2 regions of the Limosilactobacillus panis genome follow, and region 2 is predicted to be linked to the other one. Evidence: predicted binding sites of a transcription regulator. Region 2 holds the regulator's gene; the other holds the start of a gene.
What was found. Region 2 encodes NrdR, which represses ribonucleotide reductase genes. Its sites were predicted from a motif close to ACACNATATATNGTGT; they were not measured.
Positions count from the first base shown of each region.

Region 1: a site for NrdR is predicted at 1,317-1,332, ahead of pnuC (nicotinamide riboside transporter PnuC). Genes of this name have one in related genera too.

Region 1 is NZ_CP081855.1:1,944,231-1,947,647, reverse strand. It holds gene KZE55_RS09270 (IS1182 family transposase) at 1-320, opposite strand, end outside; gene pnuC (nicotinamide riboside transporter PnuC) at 475-1,224, opposite strand; partial or broken gene greA (transcription elongation factor GreA) at 1,409-1,901, opposite strand; gene KZE55_RS09255 (hypothetical protein) at 1,986-3,107, shown strand; gene KZE55_RS09250 (hypothetical protein) at 3,125-3,417, shown strand, end outside.
Region 2 is NZ_CP081855.1:1,396,583-1,399,999, reverse strand. It holds gene mutM (bifunctional DNA-formamidopyrimidine glycosylase/DNA-(apurinic or apyrimidinic site) lyase) at 1-464, shown strand, start outside; gene coaE (dephospho-CoA kinase) at 461-1,060, shown strand; gene nrdR (transcriptional regulator NrdR) at 1,104-1,577, shown strand; gene KZE55_RS06790 (DnaD domain protein) at 1,589-2,956, shown strand; gene dnaI (primosomal protein DnaI) at 2,956-3,417, shown strand, end outside.

The DNA.
Region 1 (3,417 bases), 550 kb from region 2:
TCCAATTCTTGGGAGACAATGAAGCGAGCAATGGTGCGGTAGGTTGGGCGCTGTTCTTGAGTCAACCACATCGCAACAATGTTTTCACGAGCAAAGCGTTCAATTTTCCTAGAGAAAATGATACCATAGCTGTAAGCCAGTAAAACTAACTTTAACAGCATTCGTGGATCATACTCTCTTGGTCGACCCATAATATTGGGTCGCCGCAGCGCTAAGCTTTCAACCAGCCGATTAATATAACGTGCTGGATGATTTAACTCAGGTTCATAAGCAGTAGGTATGTTCAAACTAAGTTGATTCATGTTATAATCAGGTTCCAATGTTTTTGTATCCTTTCGAGGGTATTTTGGAGGCATCGACGGTCAGGTCGATGTCTTTTCTTTTACTAATATTTTAAAGGAAAATGGAGTTAAATGAAATCCGAAGATTTCATCTAACTCCATTAATTATTTGGGACTTATGTCACAGCCCCTTTTATTCTTCGATTCCCACCGACTTTGCGTAGGCCGTTTCGGCGATGCTTAGCCGTTCGCGTTCCTTCTTGTTGTACCATGGTGAAATGGTAAAGGCGAGGACGTCATTGATTAGGTAGATGGAACTATTCACGGCCATTGCCAGGGTTGCGGAACCCTGCTGGTATGAAATGAACCAGAGGACCAGCTGGGCAATTCCGGAAGCTAGCCACCAGAAGTACTGGTTGTTAAAGCGGAGGAAGCAAATCACCCCGGCCGTTAAGCTAATTGAAAAGCTGATGGCATCAATCCATGGGCGGGGGTCGTCAGTTAAGTGACCGATTAGGTAGCCGGAAACCAGGTAGACCACCCCGGTAGCGATAATTGCCACTGTCCAGCTGCGGGGAGTAAAGTGGCGGATCTTTGATGCCATATTAACGTTCCAGTTGCTGGACAAGAGGACGGGGATATCCAGGGTAATCATGTAGGCAACCTGTTCCCCGATGCTCAAATAGTTCTTGGCGTTGAAGCCGATGATGATAAAACAGATTGCAGAAAGAATACCGAGCACCCCGTTTACCGACTTAGCGGCGTTGATTGCCAAGACACAGAGGACACCTAGAGTAGTACCGATGAAGGTGATCACGGACAACCAGGTGATTGGTGTGCTGGCCAGGGTCATGATCTGACAACCCAGGCTAAAGAAGAACAGGTAGTAGTTCTGTTGTGGCCACCCCTTGAGCTGGTGGGCCAAAAATTTAAAGTAGTTCATTTAAGTAACCTCAATTCCAAAAGTATGTTTAGGGCTCATAGCGCTATGAACGCAACATATGGTAGTATAGGGGCTATTTTCCCCGGGTGCAAGCACAAAATATAGTGGCTAATCGGCTGATTGATAATGTGAAGGGCGCGAAAAGAAACATGGAAACGGTTTAGGAGGTTTGGAAAAAAGTTCGTTATTTACTCAAGGCAATCTTAATGATTTTAACCTGGTAAGATGCCTGGGGGGGCTTGGACAGTAACGACTTTACCCGCTGGCTGGTGCATGATTGCTTGACCAAGCGGGGAGTCAAAGGAGACCTTCTGCTTGGCGAGGTCGGCTTCCTGTTTGCCGACAATTTGGTAGGTTGCAGTGTCGTCATCATCCTCAAATTTGAGGGTGACGGTCGTGCCGAGGTCGACGGTCCCAGTATCCGCCGGGTCAATCACTTGTGAATATTGGAGCTGCTTATTTAGGTAACGTAGTCGGCTCTCTAAGTGGCGAAGTTCGCTGTACTCCGTATTTTCCGAGAGATCACCCAGGGCCCGGGCTGCCTTCAGTTGGGCAATTTTAGCGGGCCGCTGCTCCTGAAGCTGGTGGATCTCGTCTTCAATTTCCTGGTAGCCAGTACTGGTCATCTTTTGAAAATAGACATTCTTCATGGCTTCCACAATTTTCTTCTTACGCATTGCGCGCGCCCCCTCATTTAATCTTTATCACTTAATTATGATATGATAGATAGGAAAATTCAATTTTAGATGGAGGAGTGGAGTATGAACGAACAAGAAGAACACGTTAAAAAGTTCCTCTCTTCGTCCACGTATCATCAACTTTCTGCTAACCAGCAGAAGCATGCTCAGGATATTCTAACCCGCTTTAATCAACATATGATGAACGAGCAGCACCTGGCCGACACCGCGTGGATGCCCCAAGCGGTGAAGGAAGTAATGGTGGGAGACTTCATTGCGGATCCTGTATTGACCAACCAGTTTGGCATTGCGGTGGCCCCGGTCTTGAAGGCCTACCAAAACTTTTTAAAGGTTGCGGGATTAAGGGAAATCATTCAAGCAATTGATGACCAACGTACAAATATGAATGCCTGTCGGAAGGCCCACCAGACATGGGCGCAAATGCACGGCAAGGAAAAGACTACTGAACCGGCTCCTAAAGCACCGGCAAAGAAGACCACAGCCACTAAGAAACCGGAAAATGTTAAGAAAGTTAAACCGTGGTCGGCCCAACGGTTGGAAGGCTTCATTGAAAAATGCAAGCACGCGGCAGCGGTTGAAAATGAGTCCCAGAACCAGCCACTTGATGGTGGTGAACAACAATACATTGTTGGTCAGTTTATCAAGTTGATGGCCCAGGAATGTGGTGAATACCCCGGCAGCTGGGATTTCTACGACCTTCAGCGGGTCTTGGGAATGATGATGCCGCTTGACCCGGACATTACCCCCAAACAGATTAAAAATATTGTCCCGACTGCCCAGGCCCTCTTTGATTACTTGAAGCGGACCAAGCAGCTCGACTTAGACCAGTACCGGATCGGCTTGAAGGCAATTGCCAATATGCAACCATCTCAGGACATGCTGGCTAGCCTGAGTCGCAAGGACCGGGAAACCCAGCTGATGCTATCTTTCATCCGTAGCAACGGAATCGATACCAACGATGTTAAGACCGCTGAAAAGTGGATGGATGATCACCGGGAAGAGGTGGCCGGCTTTATGCGCGGCCTATTGAACCCGTGGAGCGAGTACGAACACCAACAACTGATGAAACGGCAACATCAACAGCAGCAAGTAGCCCCGGGTCGACAGACGCAAGTGGTAAGACACCACCGGGTACCCCAGGGAATTAAGTTCAGTAAGAAGGCACGTAAGAGACGCCATAAGTAGGAAGGAAGCAGTTATCGATGAGTGTTGAAATTCCCCAAAGTATGGACGATGTTGTCATGCAGGTTGCTCAACGCAAGCTGCATGGTGAGACAGTCACCGAGGATGAAGTGATCAAAAATGCGGTGCGCGACATCCTTCAGGCGTTCTTTGATGAAGCGCTGGAAGGCCACTATGATGATGTCAAGTGGGCCGGTGATGACCTCGAGGTAACTGATATAATGGGAAAAGTTGTCGGTAAGGTGGTACCGAAGGGGAAGGACTTTATTGCCGACTTTCGCGCTAATGCCGACGACCTCTTACTACGCTTTGA
Region 2 (3,417 bases):
AGGTCGGGGGGTTAAAGACGATTGGGCCGGAACCAACGGCCGCGGCCTTTCACCTCGACTTTTTCCAAAACGAGCTGGCGCGTAGCCGGGGAAAGATCAAACCTTTCCTGCTGAGCCAACGCCACGTCGCTGGACTAGGTAATATTTATGCCGATGAGGTCCTGTGGATGAGTAAAATCAATCCGGAACAAGCGGCTAATACAATTCCACCGGCTAAGGTGAAGGCCCTTCATGACAACATCATCAAGGAACTGGCGACGGCGACAAAGTACAAGGGTACGACCGTCCATAGCTTTACCAACGCCCTTGGAGATGCCGGGGCCTTTCAGAAACAATTGAACGCCTATGGACATGCTGGTGATCGCTGCCCCCGGTGTGGAACAAAGATGATCAAAATCAAGGTTGCCCAACGGGGTACGACCTTCTGTCCGCACTGTCAACCGTTCGTGGAGGTAAAGAAATGACCAAAGTAGTGGGATTGACCGGTGGAATTGCGAGTGGCAAATCGACCGTCAGTCAAATGCTCAGTCAGGTGGGCCTGCCGATTGTCGATGCGGACCAAGTTGCCCACTGCCTTCAACGACCTGGTCAGTTAGGCTTAACCGAGCTGGTGGATCAGTTTGGACGGGGGATTTTAACGCCGGATTGCCATTTAAACCGGAAGGTCCTTGGCAAAATGGCCTTTAGTGATGCCGGCGTTCGTCACCAACTAAACACGATTATGCAACCCTTGATTCGGGAGACAATCATGGACCAGCTAGCCGCTTTTAAAAAGCAAGACATCCCATTCGTGATCCTGGATGCCCCCCTCCTGTTTGAACAGGGCTACGACCAGGAATGTGACCTGATTGTTGTTGTTTCGGTCAGTCATGACCGCCAAGTTCACCGCCTAATATCGCGCAACGGCTACTCAAAGCCGGTGGCTGAACAACGGATTGCCGCCCAGTGGCCACTGGCAAAAAAGGTTCGCCAGGCAGATGTGGTGATCAATAATGATGGCTCCCTGGATGAGCTGCGACGACAGGTCGCTAAGGTAGTGGACTACCTTAGGGCAGAGTGATTATGGTAAAATAAAGTATTAAAGCAATTAAGGAGGAAAGCGCATGAAGTGTCCACATTGTCACCGTAACGGATCACGAGTTGTTGATAGCCGGCCCAGTGAGGATGGTACCTTTATACGCCGGCGTCGGGAATGTATCCACTGTGGCTTTCGCTTTACCACTTTTGAACGCTACGAGCAGACCCCCCTCTTGGTTATTAAGAAGGACGGTACACGCCAGGAGTTCAGTCGACAAAAGATTCTCAACGGAATCGTGCGGTCAGCAGAGAAGCGGCCAATCAGTATGGAGCGGCTGACCAAGATGACCGATAAGGTGGAAAATAAGGTCCGGAGCCTGGGTGAGAACGAAATTTCTAGCCAGCTGATTGGTAAGTACGTCATGAACGAATTGAAGGGTGTTGACGAGGTCGCCTACATCCGCTTTGCCAGTGTTTACCGGCAGTTCAAAGACGTTGATGCCTTTATGAGCGAACTAGAGACGATGGTAAAGGACGAGCACAAGGGTGAAAAGAAGTAGGAGGAGTGGCAATGACTGCGCAGGAAGAGGAATTTAACCCGCAAGCGGGATTCTTGGTCACTGCTGCCACCGATTTTGTCAACTTTAACGACCGGGTCTTTACCAGCTTTTATCAACCGGTATTGGGGCCAACGGCTTTTGGCCTTTTTTATGCTCTCCGTGCTCAATTAATTTCCCAGCCCACCTTAGCAGATCGTCGCTTACAGGCAAACATTATCCGCCAATTAAATGCGGGAATTTCCCAGCTTGCAACAGCCCTGCACCGTTTAGAAGCGGTGGGGATGGTCCAAACCTATCGGGGGAAGGATAGCCAAGGGCCTTTTTTTGTCTATCAACTACAGGCGACCCTTACACCGGCAGCATTTATTGAGGATGACCTCCTTAGTGTTCTCCTTCTTGAAGCAGTTGGGGATGGTCACTTTAAGCAGTTGGTCAAAGAAGCCCAGCGCTACCAGCTGGCCTCTTCGCCGTCGTTGGAAAACGTTAGTCACCACTTCCTCGATGAGTTCCACGTGGCCAACAATTCGCTAGTCAAAACTCCCACAACGATTAAGAATGTTCGTAAGCAGACTACCGTTGAACAGCGACCACAGCTCCAGGTTGGACAAAGTGACTTTGACTGGCCAACGCTTTTCCGGCTGATCAAAAAACAGCCGGTGATGAAGAAAGACTTAAGCCAAGCCCGCCAGTTAATTGAAGTTGAGCACCAATTGTATGGGATTGATGAACCAACGATGGCCAAGCTGGTCCTTCAGGCAGTTGACTTAGCGGATAACCATTTTAACCCGGCAAAATTTAAACGGGTTGTTGCTAGTCACTACCGGCAGGCTGGCTATCAGGCGCCCCCAACGGCTAGCAGCCAGTCCGCTAATCCAGCGGTTAAGCTCACGGCCAAAGATCGCCAGCTTTTACAAAGTGCGGCCGATTATGCACCGGTTGAATTTCTCCAGGGCTTGAAGGAACAGACCGGTGGCTTTGTAAGTGCAAATGAACGCCATATCCTAACCCACCTGGTTAATGATGTTAAGCTTGATTCAACAGTCATTAACATTCTTTCCTGGTACATCATTGCCGACCTTGACAATGCTAACCTGAAGGCCAGCTTTGTTGACGCAATTGCCAATAGTTGGATTAAGGCGGGGGTTAAGGATGCCCCAGGGGCCCTTCAGGAGTTAAAAAACTTCCAAGAGCAGCGGGGAAAGCAACGCGCGACGTCCAAGGGCCGTTTTGCTTACCGCCGGCCGAAGGTTGAAGAACAGATGCCGGAATGGAGCAAGACGGATACACAGCAGTTAAATAAGAAGGCGTCCCCTGAGGCGCTAAAAGAAGTGCAGGCCATGCTCGCCAAACGGAAAGGAAAAAAGGGTGGTGACCAATAATGAAGTCCTTAAATGAATCACTCCAGGGAATCATGCGGGGAAAGAACATTAACACCAACATTGCTGAGCTGATGAAAAAGGTGATGGCGGATCACGACGTTCAATCCTTCCTTAGCGCCAACCATGACCAAATTACCAAAGAAATGATACGAAGTGGCCAGTCGAAACTGTACGAGTTCTACCACGAAAAGCAACTCCGCCAACGGGGTGAAGCCACCGTGGCCCCGGGCTATTCTCCCCAACTAATTTTGAACTCCGGTCAGATTGACGTGACCTATGTTCCTACTAAGCAACTGATGAAACAGGAACGCCAGCGCCATATTAAACGGCTGGTTCAGTCAATCAATATGCCGAAGTTTATTCAGCGGGCTTCCCTGGACGATTTTTACATTGACGAACAACACGCCACGGCAACTCGGACCGCGGCCTTGAAGGCGGCGGTTGACTTTACAGAGAGCTAC